4 regions of the Streptomyces sp. NPDC006476 genome follow, and region 3 is predicted to be linked to each of the others. Evidence: riboswitches for the same ligand, from Rfam matches in the RefSeq annotation. Region 3 holds a riboswitch; each other region holds the start of a gene.
The links. A riboswitch is a leader RNA that binds a small molecule or an ion and turns the genes downstream of it on or off. The one in region 3 is predicted to bind cobalamin.
Positions count from the first base shown of each region.

Region 1: linked by a shared signal. The riboswitch ahead of ABZZ74_RS17030 (CbtB-domain containing protein) and the one ahead of ABZZ74_RS42475 (ribonucleoside-diphosphate reductase subunit alpha) in region 3 are both predicted to bind cobalamin.
Region 2: linked by a shared signal. The riboswitch ahead of ABZZ74_RS02375 (cobalamin biosynthesis protein) and the one ahead of ABZZ74_RS42475 (ribonucleoside-diphosphate reductase subunit alpha) in region 3 are both predicted to bind cobalamin.
Region 4: linked by a shared signal. The riboswitch ahead of ABZZ74_RS34205 (HoxN/HupN/NixA family nickel/cobalt transporter) and the one ahead of ABZZ74_RS42475 (ribonucleoside-diphosphate reductase subunit alpha) in region 3 are both predicted to bind cobalamin.

Region 1 covers NZ_JBEXPK010000013.1:149,680-153,858, forward strand. Annotated here, with positions in the region: gene ABZZ74_RS17025 (phosphatidylglycerol lysyltransferase domain-containing protein) at 1-1,414, shown strand, start outside; cobalamin riboswitch at 1,491-1,635, shown strand; gene ABZZ74_RS17030 (CbtB-domain containing protein) at 1,672-1,893, shown strand; gene ABZZ74_RS17035 (CbtA family protein) at 1,916-2,674, shown strand; gene ABZZ74_RS17040 (histidine phosphatase family protein) at 2,740-3,318, opposite strand; gene ABZZ74_RS17045 (hypothetical protein) at 3,494-3,856, shown strand; gene ABZZ74_RS17050 (helix-turn-helix domain-containing protein) at 3,808-4,179, opposite strand, start outside.
Region 2 covers NZ_JBEXPK010000002.1:59,932-64,110, forward strand. Annotated here, with positions in the region: gene ABZZ74_RS02360 (class II aldolase/adducin family protein) at 1-568, opposite strand, end outside; gene ABZZ74_RS02365 (inorganic phosphate transporter) at 720-1,958, shown strand; gene ABZZ74_RS02370 (hypothetical protein) at 1,993-2,220, shown strand; cobalamin riboswitch at 2,346-2,488, shown strand; gene ABZZ74_RS02375 (cobalamin biosynthesis protein) at 2,609-3,550, shown strand; gene ABZZ74_RS02380 (cobyric acid synthase) at 3,547-4,179, shown strand, end outside.
Region 3 covers NZ_JBEXPK010000067.1:28,195-32,373, forward strand. Annotated here, with positions in the region: gene ABZZ74_RS42465 (DUF3311 domain-containing protein) at 70-324, shown strand; gene mctP (monocarboxylate uptake permease MctP) at 321-1,949, shown strand; cobalamin riboswitch at 2,122-2,252, shown strand; gene ABZZ74_RS42475 (ribonucleoside-diphosphate reductase subunit alpha) at 2,373-4,179, shown strand, end outside.
Region 4 covers NZ_JBEXPK010000038.1:63,466-67,644, reverse strand. Annotated here, with positions in the region: gene ABZZ74_RS34210 (nucleoside hydrolase) at 1-457, shown strand, start outside; gene ABZZ74_RS34205 (HoxN/HupN/NixA family nickel/cobalt transporter) at 488-1,570, opposite strand; cobalamin riboswitch at 1,596-1,785, opposite strand; gene ABZZ74_RS34200 (metalloregulator ArsR/SmtB family transcription factor) at 1,866-2,225, shown strand; gene ABZZ74_RS34195 (LAETG motif-containing sortase-dependent surface protein) at 2,848-3,771, opposite strand; gene ABZZ74_RS34190 (DUF4142 domain-containing protein) at 4,084-4,179, opposite strand, start outside.

The DNA of each region.
Region 1 (4,179 bases), on a different contig from region 3:
CCTCGCGCTCACGCAGCACGAGTACCGCGCCCACGCCTTCAACTGGCTCTCCGCCGCCCTGACCGGTCTGTTCGTCGCCGCACTGCTGATCAGCCGCCGTGAGTTCAACGCGGTGGGGGACCCCTCCAACCCGAAGCTGGCACTGGCCGTCGGCGTGGGCGGCCTGGCGGTCACCGGCGGCCTGGGCACCCTCCTCGTCCACGCGACGAACAAGCTCCCCGGCGCCACCCTCGCCGACGAGGTCGCCTACGCCCTCCTGCGCGGCGTCAGCGTCGGCCCCCTCGCCGACACGGTCAGCGCGGTCCGCGCCCCCCGCTGGACCGACATCATCATCAACATCCTGCTCGCGGCGGCCTTCTGCCTGGTCCTCTACGCCCTTTTCCGTTCCCCGCGCGGCCGCCGGCTGCTCGGCCCCGAGGACGAGGAACGGCTCCACGCCCTGCTGGACAAGCACGGCGCCCGCGACTCCCTCGGCTACTTCGCCCTGCGCCGCGACAAGGCGGCGATCTTCTCCCCGACCGGCAAGGCGGCCATCACCTATCGCGTCGTCGGCGGCGTCAGCCTGGCATCCGGTGACCCGATCGGCGACCCGGAGGCCTGGCCCGGCGCGATCGACGCATGGCTGACCGAAGCGCGCCAACACGCCTGGACACCCGCGGTGATGGGCGCGAGCGAGGAGGCGGGCACCATCTACGCCCGCCACGGTCTGGACGCCCTCGAACTCGGCGACGAGGCGATCGTCGACATCGCAGACTTCACCCTCGAAGGCCGCGCCATGCGCGTCGTACGGCAGGCGCACAACCGGGTGCGCCGGGCCGGCTACACGGTCGAGATCCGCCGCCACCAGGACATCCCGGCCGAGGAGATGGCGACGCTCATCGAGGCTGCCGACCGCTGGCGCGACGGCGCCACCGAACGCGGCTTCTCCATGGCCCTCGGCCGCCTCGGCGACCCCTCGGACGGCCGCTGCGTGATGCTGGTGTGCCGGGACGCGGACGACGTCCCCCGGGCCCTGCTGAGCTTCGTCCCCTGGGGCGAGCACGGCCTCTCCCTGGACCTGATGCGCCGTGATCGCGACTGCGAGAACGGTCTGATGGAGTTCATGGTGGTCGAACTCCTCCTCAGAGGGGCCGAGTTGGGCATCCGGCGGGTCTCCCTGAACTTCGCGATGTTCCGCTCGGTCTTCGAACGCGGCTCCCGTCTCGGCGCGGGCCCGGTGCTTCGCCTCTGGCACGCCACCCTCACGTTCTTCTCCCGCTGGTGGCAGATCGAGTCCTTGTACCGCGCGAACGCCAAGTACCGCCCCATCTGGGAACCGCGCTACCTGCTCTTCGCTCGCAGCAGTGACATCCCCCGCATCGGCCTGGCGAGCGCCCGCGCGGAGGGGTTCCTCACGCTGCCCTGGAAGAACTGAACGAACTGCCGGCGCCCCGTGGGCGCCGTCGTGGCGAGCGAGAAGAATCACGCCTGGTCGGGCGGTATTGGCCAGGTCCTCGACACACGGTACGGTCGGCGGGATATCGACGACGGCAAGACGGAAGCCGGTGGGAATCCGGAACGGTCGCGCCACTGTGTGCCGCCGCCTCGCATGAGGCGGCGGCGAGTCAGACCCGTAGCCGTCGTCCTGTGCACCACCGAGATGGGACGCGAACTCCCAGAGGAGGCCCTGCCATGGCGCAGCATGTCGCCCAGCCGACCGCCACCACCCCCGCTCTCCCCGCCAAACTGCCGATCGGCGCGATCGTCCCGTGGGCGGTCTTCTTCGGCATCCTGATGCTGGTCCTGCTGTACTTCGTCGGCGCCGAGCAGGGCGCCACCTCCGTCGTCTCCGGCTCGGACGTCCACGAGTGGGTCCACGACGCCCGTCATCTGCTCGGCTTCCCCTGCCACTGACGCAAGGGACACCGACACCCTCATGAACTCCGCAACCGTACGGAACCTGCTCGTACGGGGCATGCTCGCCGGCCTCGCCGCCGGCGTGCTCGCCCTGGTCGTCGCCTACTTCCTCGGTGAACCGAACGTCGACAAGGCGATCGGTTTCGAGGACGCCCACTCCCACGAGCACGAGATGGTGATCGTCTCCCGCTCCCTGCAGTCCACCGCCGGCCTGGCCACCGGCGTCCTCGTCTACGGCGTCGCGTTCGGCGGTGCCGCCGCTCTGGCCTACTGCTTCGCGCTCGGCCGGTTGGGCCGCCTCAGTCCGCGGGCGACCGCGCTGCTGCTGTCCGGCAGCGCGCTGCTGGCGGTCTACGTCGTGCCGTTCCTGAAGTACCCGGCCAACCCGCCCGCCGTCGGCAACCCCGACACCATCGGCAAGCGGACCGCCCTGTACTTCCTGATGATGCTGCTCAGCGTCCTGATCGCGATCGCCGCGACCATCCTGGGCAAGCGCCTCGCGCCCGGCCTGGGCACCTGGTGGGCGACCGTGATCGCGGTGGCCGCCTTCGCCCTCGTGATCGGGCTCGCCTACGCGTTCCTGCCCGTCGTCAACGAGGTGCCGAAGGACTTCCCGGCCACCGTGCTGTGGCGCTTCCGGCTCTCCGCGCTGGCCATCCAGCTCACGCTGTGGACCGGATTCGGCCTGCTCTTCGGCGAGTTGGCCGAACGCCTGCTCAACCCCAATCCCGTGACGGCCGCCGCCGCGGGCCGACGGCCGGTGGCCGCGCCCAACTGACCGACCCGCCGCAGGCGCGAGGGCCGCGGAATGCACCACCCTCCGGGGGCCCTCCGTCAGCGGGATCAGGTCGACTGAAGCGGGTGCCCGAGCCGCAGGTTCCAGCGTTCGGACCGTCCGGTGATCTCGGTCGCCGTCAGGGGAGGAACGTCCGCGCGCCAGAAGGCCCGCGCGGGCGCTCCCAACACGTGCACCACCACGGCCCGTACGACGTCCGGCTCCACCACGGCAATCGTGTGGCCATCCGTGCGTGACGCCGTGTCCAGCCACCGCCCGATCCGCAGGCACAGGTCCCGCACCGACTCTCCGCCGTGAGGCGCGGAGTCCGGGTCGCCGAGCCACAGCGCGACCGCCTCCGGCTCGGACCGGCTCACCTCGTCGAGGGTGAGCCCCTGCCAGCGGCCCACGCGCAGTCCCGTGAGCTCGTCCGGCGACGCATCCGCCCTCAGCCCGAGTGCCGTGGCGGTCTCCCGGCACCGCACGCTGGGAGAGGTGACGACGCGAACGGCCGGGCGCATGGTTCCGGCTGCCGTGCGGACCTGCGCCGCGCCGTCGTCGTCGAGCGAGGTCGTACCGTCGTCGAAGCGCGCCTGGCGCATCGACGGGCCCAGAGCAGGCGAAATGAGGGTCACACGACTGGTCACGTGGTCCGCGGCTCCTGTCTCTACCGGATAGGACCCATACGATCATGCAGGACCGGACCAGGACTACGCGCGCCGTTCTGTCTCCCTTGCTGCGACAGCCATATATGCCCTGCAAAAGGTGAAAAGTCGGTTGTTCTGGGCAGACGGTGAGGATGGAGATGGGCGGCGAAGGGTTTTGACCGGTCCGGATGATCCGCGTACGGACACCGGCCCACTGGATGCCGCGTTCGCGGAAACCGTCCGCCGTACCGGCGCGTCCATCGGCGCCCTCTACCTGCTCGCGCCGGACGGGCGGCTGCTGTGTCTGGACGCGGTGTGCGGGGCGCCGGTCGAGTTCGCCGCGCCCTGGGCGAAGGTCCCACTCGCCTCTCCGGCACCGGTGGCCGAGGCCGTGCGCGAGGAGCGGATGGTGTGGGTGGCCAGCCAGGAGGAGATGGCCCGCTCCTATCCGCGCACCGCGATGGTCTGGGCCATCCGCTGCTTGCGTGGTCACGGGGCGGGGGAGAAGCGGGTCCCCGTGCGGAACGTGCGGCGGTAGGTGTCGGGAGGCACACCGACCGTACGGTTGAAGTGGCGGCGCAGTGTCGTGGCCGTGCCCATGCCGGTGGCCTCCGCGATGGTCTCGACACTGTCGTCGGTCTTTTCCAGCAGTTCCTGGGCGCGGCGGATCCGTTGAGTGAGCAGCCACTGCAGCGGGGTGGTGCCCGTAGCCGCGCGGAAGTGGCGGCTCAGGTTGCGCGAACTCATCCGCGCCTGGCGCGCGAGGTCCTCCACGGTCAGCGGCTGGTCGAGGCGCTCCATGACCCACGGGAACAGGGCGACGAGCGGGTGGTCGTCCCGGGCGGGGACCGGCGTGGTGAC
Region 2 (4,179 bases), on a different contig from region 3:
GGGCCGTGCGGTCGTAGGCCTGGGACAGACTCGCGCCATGGGCGACCGTGCCGTGGTTCTGCAGGAGGCAGGCGGAGCGGTCGGCGAGGGCGCGGAGCATGTTCTCGGCCAACTCGTCGGTGCCGTAGGTCGCGTACGGGGCGACTCGGACCGGGCCGCCCAGGGCCGCTGCCATGTAGTGGATCGTCGGGAGCTCGGGGACGAGGGTGGAGACCGCCGTCGCGTGGACGGCGTGGGTGTGGACGACCGCCCGCGCGCCGGTCGAACGGTATACGGCGAGATGCATCGGCAGCTCGCTGGTCGGGACCAGGGTGCCGAGGACCTGCCGGCCGTCGAGGTCGACGCCGGTGATGTCGTCCGGTGCGAGGCGGTCGTAGGGGACGCCCGAGGGCGTGACCAGCACGGTGTCCCCGACGCGCGCCGAGACGTTGCCCGAGGTGCCGACGACCAGGCCGTCGGCGACGGTGCGGCGGGCCGTCGCCACGAGCTCCTCCCAGGCCCGCGTCTCCTCGGGCAGCGCGCCCCGCTCTCCTCGTACGTTGTGCCCGTCCCGCTGCTGTTCGCCCATGCCGCGATCATCCCAGGCGCATATCGACCGGGAACCGAGTTCGCTCGGGACCACCCACCGCGACACTCTGACGCCCACCCCAGTTCATCTTCTGTTCACCCAGGTTTCCTACGGTCAACCGACCGATGACTTCGAACGATTGCCTGGGTAAATGGAAAACTTCTCGCTGATCCTCGCGATTGTGGTGATCACCGCACTCGCGTTCGATTTCACGAACGGTTTCCACGACACCGCCAACGCGATGGCCACCACCATCTCGACCGGCGCACTCAAGCCCAAGGTCGCGGTGGCCATGTCCGCCGCGCTCAACCTTGTTGGCGCCTTCCTCTCCGTGGAGGTCGCGAACACGATCTCCAAGGGTCTCGTCGATGAGAACGGCATCCGTCCCGAGGTCATCTTCGCCGCCCTGGTCGGCGCGATCCTCTGGAACCTGGTGACCTGGCTGGTGGGCCTGCCCTCCAGTTCCTCGCACGCCCTGATGGGCGGTCTGATCGGCGCCACCGTCGCCTCGGCCGGCTTCGGCGCGGTCCACGGCGACGTGCTCGTCACCAAGGTGCTGCTGCCGGCGCTCGCCGCCCCGGTCGTCGCCGGGCTCGCCGCGACGCTGGCGACCCGCTTCTCCTACGCACTCGACCGCAAGGCCGACGGCAAGGCGGCCGAGAAGGGCTACCGCGCCGGGCAGATCGCCTCGGCCGGCCTGGTCTCGCTGGCCCACGGCACCAACGACGCGCAGAAGACGATGGGCATCATCACCCTCGCCCTGGTCGCCGGCGGCGCCGTCGCCCCCGAATCCGACCCGCCCACCTGGGTCATCCTCTCCGCGGGTCTGGCCATCGCCCTCGGCACGTACATCGGCGGCTGGCGCATCATCCGCACGATGGGCAAGGGCCTGACCGAGCTTCAGCCGCGTCAGGGCTTCGCCGCCCAGACCAGCGCGGCGACGGCCATCCTGGCCTCCTCCCACCTCGGTTTCTCCCTCTCCACCACGCACGTCGTCTCCGGTTCGGTGATGGGCGCGGGCCTCGGCCGCAAGGGCGGGGTGGTGCGCTGGTCCACCGCGACCCGGATGCTGGTCGCCTGGGTCCTGACGCTGCCGGCCGCCGCCCTGGTCGGCGCGGGCGCGGAGTCCGTGACGGACCTCGGGGACTGGGGCACCGCCGTCGTCGCCGTCTTCCTCGTCGCCGCGAGCGCCGCGATCTGGAAGGTCTCGCGCCGCGAGGTCGTCGACGCGTCGAACGTCAACGAGACCGAGGAGCCGGCCGGCGTCGTCACCACGGCGATCGCCGCCGTCACCCCTCCTCCCCCGGGCGCGGTGACGGAGGGTCTGACGGCCACGATCGCCGCGCCGGTCACCACCACGGAACCGGCGGCCCCGCCGGCCGCCGTCTGAGCCCCGGCCACCCGGTAACGAAGGAATCAGCAGCATGAAGATCGACTGGTCGGCCCTGGGCTCCGTCTTCGGTGTCAGCCTCGCGGTCACCGTGGGCCTCGTGGCCCTCTTCACCCTCGGCGTCATGGGCCTGTCGCACCGCGAGCGGGCCACCGCGCAGGGCGGCTCGGCAGCCCTCGCGACGGCCGGAGCGTACGTGGCCTTCGCGGGGTGCGCGGCGGCGGTGGCGTACGGAATCAATTTGATCATGGCCAAGGGCTGAGCCCTGACCTCCTGTTGGTGCCGGGACGGTGATCCGTCCCGGCACCTCGCGTTTCCGTGACCACGGCGACCCCTCGCATGTGGGCCTCAGCACACTCTCCCGTCGCAGGTCAACGGCAAGTTGACTGCCGTTCGGGTGCGTGGTGGACTGCCGGAGCCATGTACGGCGGCAAGGGAGGAAGCCGGTGCGAGTCCGGCGCGGTCCCGCCACTGTCACCGGGGTAGGTAGCCCCGGGAGCCAGGAACTCCCACCGCCGGTCTCGTCGAACCAGGGCGCGGACACCCTGAGTGAGGACATACAGCCATGCTCGCCTGCCGTTTGAGGTACTGGACCGGGATCCTTCCGAAGGGCCCCGGGTCGCTGCCCGGCCCCACGGCCGGCTGAGCCGATGCGTGCCGGTCGCGTCTTCGCGTACGGCGCCGCCGCCGGGCTCCTCGGCGACCAACTGCTCGGCGATCCGCGCCGGGGGCACCCGGTCGCCGCTTTCGGACGGGCCGCGGGTGCCGTGGAACGGGTGCTGTGGCGGGACCACCGCGGGTGGGGCACGCTGCACACCGCCGTGTGCGTCGGAGGTGCCGTGGCGCTGGGCGCCGTGGCGGAGAAGGTCGTACGTCCGTCCCGTACCGCTTCCGTGGCGCTGACCGCCGCCGCCACCTGGGCGGTTGTCGGCGGCAGCTCGCTCGCGCGCGAGGCGCGGGTCATCGGGCGGGCCCTGGAGGCGGGTGACGTCGAGGGGGCCCGGGAGCGGTTGCCGCATCTGTGCGGGCGGGATCCGCAGGCGCTGGACGCGGACGGGATCGCCCGGGCCGTGGTGGAGTCGGTCGCCGAGAACACCTCGGACGCCGTGGTCGGGGCGTTGGTGTGGGGGGCCGTCGGCGGGGTGCCGGGGCTGCTCGGGTTCCGGGCCGTCAACACGCTGGACGCCATGGTCGGTCACAGGTCGGCGCGGTACCGGCGCTACGGGTGGGCCTCCGCGCGGCTGGACGACGTGGCCGGCTGGCCGGGGGCCCGGCTGACCGCGGCACTGGCGACGGTCGCGGGCGGCGACCCGCGCGGAGCGGCACGGGCCTGGCGTGCGGACGCGGGGAAGCATCCGAGCCCCAACGCCGGTCCTGTGGAGGCCTCGTTCGCGGGAGCGCTCGGCGTGCGCCTGGGCGGAACCCTCTCCTACGGCGGGCGGGTCGAGCACCGGCCCGTGCTCAACGCACCGGGCCGCGCCGTCGCCGTACCTGACATCGAGCGGGCCGTACGGCTCTCCCGGCGCGTCGGTCTGCTCGCGCTCGGCGTCAGTGCCGCCGCGCGCCTGTTGGTGAAGGGACGTACGTCATGAGCGGGGGTCTCCTCGTCGCCGGCACCACCTCCGACGCCGGCAAGAGTGTCGTCACCGCCGGGATCTGCCGGTGGCTGGTGCGCCAAGGGGTCAAGGTGGCTCCCTTCAAGGCGCAGAACATGTCGCTCAACTCCTTCGTGACCCGCGAGGGCGCCGAGATCGGGCGGGCGCAGGCCATGCAGGCACAGGCGTGCCGGATCGAGCCGACGGCGCAGATGAACCCCGTGCTGCTGAAGCCGGGGGGCGAACAGAGCAGCCAGGTCGTGCTCATGGGCAGGCCCGTGGGCGAGCTGAGCGCGCGGGGGTACCACGGTGGGCGGCAGCAGAAGCTCCTCGGGACCGTGCTGGAGTGTCTCGCCGAGTTGCGGGGCACGTATGACGCGGTGATCTGTGAGGGGGCGGGCAGTCCCGCGGAGATCAATCTGCGCCGGACCGACATCGTGAACATGGGGATCGCCCGCAACGCCGGGCTTCCCGTCCTCGTGGTCGGTGACATCGACCGCGGGGGCGTGTTCGCCTCGTTCTTCGGGACGGTGGCGCTGCTGTCGGAGGAGGACCAGCGGCTCGTCGCCGGGTTCCTGGTGAACAAGTTCCGGGGTGACGTGTCGCTGCTCGAACCGGGCCTCGAC
Region 3 (4,179 bases):
GCCGTGACCTACATTGCCTGCGCGTTACACATGTGATCACAGGCGATCGTGAGGGGACGGAGCCGCCGTATGTCCGAAGTACCCGAAGTGAGACCACCGGTGGTGACCCCGGTCCGCGTGATCATCGCCATCTGCCTGCTCGCACCCTTCGTGGCGATGCTGTGGGTCGGGTCCTACGCCAAGACCGACCCGGAGTTCATCGGCATCCCGTTCTTCTACTGGTACCAGATGCTGTGGGTGCTGGTCTCCACGGCGCTGACCATGACCGCGTACAAGCTGTGGCAGCGTGACCAGCGCGCCCGCAAGGGGGGTGCGGGCAAGTGAAGGACGGTGTGAACGGCGTCGCGCTCGGCGTCTTCATCTTCTTCTTCCTGGCCGTCACGGCCATGGGCTTCCTCGCCGCTCGCTGGCGCAAGGCCGAGAACGAGCACAGCCTCGACGAATGGGGCCTGGGCGGACGGTCGTTCGGCACCTGGGTCACCTGGTTCCTGCTCGGCGGCGACCTGTACACGGCGTACACCTTCGTCGCCGTACCGGCGGCGATCTACGCGGCGGGCGCGGCCGGCTTCTTCGCCGTGCCGTACACGATCCTGGTCTACCCGCTGATCTTCACGTTCCTGCCGCGCCTGTGGTCGGTCTCGCACAAGCACGGGTACGTGACGACCTCCGACTTCGTGCGCGGACGCTTCGGCTCCAAGGGCCTGTCGCTGGCGGTGGCGCTGACCGGCATCCTCGCGACGATGCCGTACATCGCGCTCCAACTCGTCGGCATCCAGGCCGTGCTGGACGTCATGGGCGTGGGCGGCGGTGAGAACACCAACTGGTTCGTGAAGGACCTCCCGCTCCTGATCGCCTTCGGTGTGCTCGCGGCCTACACCTACTCCTCCGGCCTTCGGGCCCCCGCCCTGATCGCGTTCGTGAAGGACACGCTGATCTACATCGTCATCGCGGTGGCGATCATCTACATCCCGATCAAGCTGGGCGGCTTCGACGACATCTTCGCCAAGGCGGGCCACGCGTTCGCGCAGACCAACCCGGCGACGGGCAAGCCGCGCGGCGCCCTGGCACCGGCCGAGCCCGCCCAATGGACGTACGCCACCCTGGCGTTGGGCTCGGCGCTCGCACTGTTCATGTACCCGCACTCGATCACCGCGACGCTCTCCTCCAAGAGCCGCGAGGTGATCCGCCGCAACACCACGATCCTGCCGCTGTACTCGCTGATGCTCGGCCTGCTCGCGCTGCTGGGCTTCATGGCCATCGCGGCCGGGGTCAAGGTCACCAACGGCCAGCTGGCGATCCCGCAGCTCTTCGAGAACATGTTCCCGAGCTGGTTCGCCGGGGTGGCCTTCGCGGCGATCGGCATAGGCGCGCTGGTCCCGGCGGCCATCATGTCCATCGCGGCCGCGAACCTCTTCACCCGCAACATCTACAAGGACTTCATCAAGCCGGACGCCACGCCGAAGCAGGAGGCCCAGGTCTCCAAGATCGTGTCGCTGGTGGTGAAGGTCGGCGCACTGGTCTTCGTCCTCACCATGGACAAGACGGTCGCCATCAACTTCCAGCTGCTGGGCGGCATCTGGATCCTGCAGACCTTCCCGTCCCTGGTCGGCGGCCTCTTCACCCGCTGGTTCCACCGCTGGGCCCTGCTCGCCGGCTGGGCGGTCGGCATGATCTACGGAACGGTCGCGGCGTACGGCGTGGCCTCCCCCACCCAGAAGCACTTCGGCGGCTCGTCGAAGGAGATCCCGGGCATCGGGGAGATCGGCTACATCGGCCTCACCGCCTTCGTCCTGAACGTGGCGGTGACGGTGGTCCTCACCTTCGTCCTAAAGGCCCTGAAGGCCCCCGAGGGCATCGATCAGACCAGCCCGGAGGACTACACGGCGGACGCGGGCGACCCCGGGGTGGAGGTGGAACTCCCGCCTGCGACTGCAGGAAGCGCCCACTGAAGCGCCCCTATAGGGGCGCGGGGCTGTATCGATATGCGGCTCCGCCGCGTGAGCGCGATCAACCACGGACACTCGCAGCGGGCCACCGAAGGAACCCCCCTCGGCGGCCCGCTCTTCCGTTCCCCGAAGCAACCCCGACACAACATATGGGGGTGCTACCCAAACCCGGCACTAGATGTATGCTCATCTCGCTGTCGCCGCAGGGGAATCCGGTGCGAATCCGGAACTGTCCCGCAACGGTGAACCCGCGCACACCCGTGCGCGGAGTCAGTCCGAGGACCTGCCGACAGCGCACCCGGCCACACCGGCCCGGGTGCCCTGACGTCCGGGCCTCGCGGAATGGGCCGGTGGATGCGAAGCGCGCCGCGCTCGTGTGCTGCCCCCTGCCCGCAAGGCCCCGTGCCGAGCGAGGGAGAGCCCCACGTGACCATCGCGCCGCCGGCCGATCCGGCCTCAGCGACCGACCCGGCTTCAGCGACCGAGCCGGAAGCCGACGGACACGGTGCCGCACTGCTGCGCACCCTGACCGAGCTGACCGCTGACCTGCCCGACGCCGACCCCGGCCGGGTCGCCGCCGCCGCACTGCGCGGCCGGTCCGCGCGGGCGGACGGGGCGGAACTGCGCGAGCTGGCGACGGAGGCGGCGGCCGGCCTCATCTCCGAGGACCCGGCGTACAGCAGGCTGGCCGCCCGGCTCCTCACCCTGAGCGTCGCCGCCGAGGCCGCCTCGCAGGGCGTCACGTCCTTCACCGAGTCCGTCGCCGTCGGCCATCGCGAAGGGCTCATCGCCGACCGCACCGCGGAGTTCGTACGGCTGCACGCCGACCGCCTCGACGCGCTGATCGACCCCGCGGCCGACGACCGCTTCGGCTACTTCGGCCTGCGCACCCTCTACAGCCGTTACCTCCTGCACCACCCGATCACCCGCAAGGTCATCGAGACGCCGCAGCACTTCATGCTCCGCGTGGCGAGCGGTCTCGCGGACGACACCGCGCTCGGTTCGGAGACAGGCGCCCGTGCCGTGGACGAAGTGGCCTCCCTCTACGGCCTGATGAGCCGCCTCGACTACCTGCCCTCCTCCCCCACCCTCTTCAACTCCGGCACGCGGCACCCCCAGATGTCGTCCTGCTACCTCCTCGACTCCCCGAAGGACGAACTGGACTCCATCTACGACCGCTACCACCAGGTCGCCCGTCTCTCCAAGCACGCCGGCGGCATCGGCATCGCCTACTCCCGCGTCCGCGCCCGTGGTTCGCTGATCCGCGGCACCAACGGCCACTCCAACGGCATCGTCCCGTTCCTGAAGACGCTGGACGCGAGCGTCGCCGCCGTGAACCAGGGCGGCCGGCGCAAGGGCGCCGCGGCCGTCTACCTGGAGACCTGGCACTCCGACATCGAGGAGTTCCTGGAGCTGCGCGACAACACCGGTGAGGACGCCCGCCGTACGCACAACCTGAACCTCGCGCACTGGATCCCGGACGAGTTCATGCGCCGGGTCGACGCCGACGAGCGGTGGTCGCTGTTCTCCCCGGCGGACGTGCCCGAACTCGTGGACCTGTGGGGCGAGGAGTTCGACGCGGCGTACCGGCAGGCGGAGGCGGCGGGGCTCGCCCGCAAGACGCTCCCGGCCCGGGAACTGTACGGCCGGATGATGCGCACCCTCGCGCAGACCGGCAACGGCTGGATGACCTTCAAGGACGCCGCCAACCGCACCGCGAACCAGACGGCGACCCCCGGTCATGTCGTCCACTCCTCCAATCTCTGCACGGAGATCCTGGAGGTCACCGACGACGGTGAGACGGCGGTGTGCAACCTCGGCTCGGTCAACCTGGGCGCCTTCGTGGCCGGCCGCGGCATCGACTGGGAGCGGCTGGACGAGACCGTCCGCACGGCCGTCACCTTCCTCGACCGTGTCGTCGACATCAACTTCTACCCGACCGAGCAGGCGGGCCGCTCCAACGCCAAGTGGCGCCCGGTGGGTCTGGGTGCGATGGGCCTGCAGGACGTCTTCTTCAAGCTGCGACTGCCCTTCGACTCGCCCGAGGCCAAGGCCCTGTCCACGCGTATCGCCGAGCGCGTCATGCTCGCCGCGTACGAGGCCTCCGCGGACCTCGCCGAGCGGAGCGGCCCGCTGCCCGCCTGGGAGAAGACCCGGACCGCCCGGGGTGTGCTGCACCCCGACCACTACGACGTCGACCTCGCCTGGCCGGAGCGCTGGGCCGCGCTGCGCG
Region 4 (4,179 bases), on a different contig from region 3:
CTGGCACGACCCGGAGGCCGCCGCCGTCCTGCTCACCGCCGGCGTGCCGATCACGATGTACGGCCTCGACGTCTTCCAGCGGGTCGTGGTGCCGGGCGCGGACGTACGACGGCTGCGGGCGAGCGCGGAGCCCGGCACCCGTCTCGCCGGTGAACTCCTCGCCCACCGCCCGTCCTCGCCCGACCCGGACAGTGACGAGACCGCCGGCGGGCTCGGTGACGCGGGCGCGGTCTGCTCCGTCGCCGACCCGGCCGGCATCACCACCAGCCTGCTCCCCGTCGAGGTCTCCCTCGCCCCCGGACCCACCCGGGGTCAGACGATCGTCGACCGCCGCGCCCGCCCCGGCGAGTCCGAGATCCACGAGGGCGCCCGCGAACAGCCCCTGGTGGACGTGGCCTTGGACGTGGACGTGCCCCGCTTCGTCAAGCTGTGGCTGTCGGCGGTCGAGAGGCAGTGACGGCGCGCCGGCCGGCAAGGACGGTGCGGGTCACGGGGTTTCCGCGGTCCGCACCGACCACTTCTGTTCCACCTTCGCCACCCGCCAGTAGGTCAGCGCCGCCGCCCACACCACCACGAACAGGCCGACGATGACGTAGCCGACGTTGTCCAGGTCGAGGTCGGCTATCCAGCCCGTGACCGAGTCGGTCAGGTCGAACTTCTCGTGCAGGACGCCCACCAGCTCGATCGTGCCGATGAAGAAGGCCACCGCGATGGACAGGCCGGTGATGGTCAGGTTGTAGAAGACCTTGCGGACCGGGTTGGAGAAGGCCCACTGGTAGGCGAAGTTCATGAACGTGCCGTCCAGCGTGTCGAACAGGCTCATCCCGGCCGCGAAGAGCAGCGGCAGGCACAGGACCGCGTACCAGGGCAGCCCCGCCGCCGCGCCGGAGCCCGCCATCACCATCAGCGTGACCTCCGTCGCGGTGTCGAAGCCGAGCCCGAAGAGGAAGCCCAGGGGGTACATCTGGCCCGGGCGGGTGATCGACCTGGTGAGGCGGCCGAGGATCCGGTTCATGAAGCCCCGGGAATCCAGGTGCGCCTCGAGCTCCGACTCGTCGTACGTCCCCGCCCGCATCGCCTTGAAGACCTTCAGGATGCCCATCAGCGCCACCAGGTTGAGCGCGGCGATGACGTAGAGGAACGTGCCCGAGATCGTCGTACCGAGGAAGCCGAGCACCTTGTGGGTGCTTGAGTTCTCGTTCATGACCTTGCCGGCGAGTGCCGTGCCGCCCGCGATCATGGCGGCCAGCACCACGACCACACTGGAGTGCCCCAGCGCGAACCAGAAGCCCACCGACACCGGCCGTTTGCCGTCGGCCATCAGCTTGCGGGTGGTGTTGTCGATCGCGGCGATGTGGTCGGCGTCGAAGGCGTGCCGCACGCCCAGGGTGTAGGCGGTGACGCCGAGGCCGATGCCGAAGGCCTTGGAGCCGACCTCGTAGTGGCCGGGGACGACGAGGAGGAAGAGGATTCCGAAGGCGGCGACGTGGAGGGCGGCGATCACCGCCACCAGCCCCACGGTCTTGACGGTGTCCTCGCGCTGCCAGCGGAAAGAAGCAGCGTCGGCCATGTTCACGCTCCAGCACCTCGTGGATCATCTCGTGAGATGCCGTGGCCGGTCTCCTGGCTGACGGGTCGTGCGTCCCCGGTCCGCCTTCCCGGCCGTGGTGAAACGGCCAGTGGCTGTCCCGTGCGGGACGTGGACCGGTGACTTCCCGATCACAGTGGCGAGGGCCGCGTCGGCATCGCACCGACTTCCCGAACACCACGGCCCGCCCACCGTAGGGGGGAGCGGCCCTTCCTGCATAGCTGCGTACCTGTGCAGGTATCGAAGATCACAGAGGCGCGCCTGCGAGGATGTGCGCATGCATCTCGTCCCGGCCGACCGCGCGGACCGCCGCACCATCGATGGCCACCGGGTGTGCGACGCCATCGCCGCCATCGGTGACGAGGCCCATGTGCGCACCTGGGCCGACCGCTTCTCGCTGCTCGCCGACCCCAAACGGCTCGCGCTGCTGCTCGCCCTGCACCGCACCGGCCCGCTCGCCGTCTCCGACCTCGCGATCGCGACCGGCATGAACGACCCCGCCGTGTCCCAGGCCCTGCGCCTGCTGCGGGCGGCCGGGGTGGTGGCCGGCGAGAAGGAGGGCCGCGTCGTCCGCTACCGCGTGGTCGACGAGGACACCCGCCTCCTCCTCAAACACTGCACAGCCGACGGCACGTGACCGCCGACGGCACGTGAGGGCCGTCGGGTCGTGGGCGTCGACGGTTCGTGGGTGGGTGAGGGTGTGTGAGGGGTGGCGGTCGTGGGTGGGTGACGGCGTGCGGGGACCGACGTTCGTGGGGGGTGACGGTTTCTGGGGGCCGACGGGTCGTGGCGGTCGACGGGGCGGTCGTGGCGGTTGACAGCATGTGGCCATCAAGAGCTCGTGACCGCCGAGCCCTCATGCCCCGGGAACTCATGACCGCCGACAGCTCGTGACGGCGGACGGCACGGGAGCCTGACGGCACGGGAGCCCGACGGTGTGTGACAGTCGCCAGCTGATGACTGTTCGAGGGCACACGGCTGGCGACGACTCGTGACCAGCGACCGCACAAGGCTGACGAGGGCTCATGACCGCGAGGGAACACGCCCCGACGGCCAATGACCACCGGGGGCGTGGGCCCGTCGAAGGCTTATGACCAGCAACGGCACATCACCGGTCACGGCACATCACCGCTCATGACCAGCACCCGCACCGCACACCACCCGCACCGCACACCACCCGCACCGCACACCACCAGTGCCGCGTGCGAACGAACGCCCCGGAGCGGGGGATCTCCGGGGCGTTCGTCTTCGGGGGTGGTTCAGGAGCGGGCGCCGCGGCGGCGCTTGCTCGCGACGACGATCGCCGCGCCGCCCGCCAGGAGCGCCGCCGCGCCGCCGGCGATCAGGCCGGAGTTGCTGCCGCCGCCGGTCTCGGCGAGGCCGCCGCCACCGCCGTTCGGCGTGGCCGCCGGGACGGTGGTGGACGCCGAGGCGACCGGGGTGTCGGTCGAGGCCGGCGTCGACTCGGAGGCACTCGGTGTCGGGGTGGCGCTCTCGGAGGCCGGGGGCGTCGACGGCGGCGTGGAGGCCGGCGGGGTGCTCGGGGGCTGCGACTCGGTGTTCGTGCAGTCCTTCGTACCGCCGTTCCAGGACGCGATCAGCTTGTCCTTGATGACCGCGTGGTCCGGGCCGGCCGGCAGGTCCCCGTGCTGGAAACCGTCCTTGGCGTCCAGCTTGCCGTCGAACTTGGTGGCGCCGCGGTAGAGGTCGATCTGCGCGAAGCAGCCCGCGTCCGGCACCGCGATGTCCAGCGAGTCGGTCTGCCCGGACTTGACCGTCACGGTGTCGAAGTCGACGAAGACCTGCTGCCCCGAGGTCGCGAAGGTCGCGCCGTGGGCGAGGTAGGAGGCGAGCGAGGCGGTACAGGTGGAGGCGTCACCGGCGGTACGGACCTTGATGTGGACCTTGCCGTCGTCGGTGGGCTTCAGCGTCTGGTCGTCGACCTTCACCGAGTCGTAGAAGCTCGTGCCGTCCAGCGAGAACTGGCAGCGGTCGGCCTCCGTCTTGGTGCCGGCACCGGTGCCGGGCTTGTAGGAGCCGCCGGCCTTCCAGCCGTCGCCGCCCGGAGTTCCGCCGTGGGCCCAGGCGCCGGAGGCGGCGGCGACGGTTGCGGCGCACAGGGCGAGCGACGCGGCGCCCGTCCCCATGAGGCGGCGCACGGTGACACGTCTCACTATGGACATGCGGATCCCCATCTTCGCGTGCGTGACCCGGGCACGGCGGCGCGGGACAGCACGCGGCGGCCGGCCGTGCCGGGGAGAATGGTCTGTGAAAACACCAGGCCCATTGGTCACATGCGCCTCAGTGCGCTCACATGGTGGATGTCCCGGCCGAACGCTGTCAACCTGCGGTGATGCGCCGAAAGTTCAACCAGCCATCACGATTACGCCACAGTAGGAACGGGCGGATCCGCTTCCGTTCGACCGCCCGAACCTCCAGTCCCACACGGGCCGTACGACCGTGCCCGTAGGGCCGTACGACCGTTCCCGTGGGGGCTATCCCACCGTCGGGCTGGGGCTGGCCGCGGTGCCTCCCGCGCCGCCCGTGCCGGGCGAGGACTCGCCGGGCAGGATGGGGGGCTGGGTGGTGGT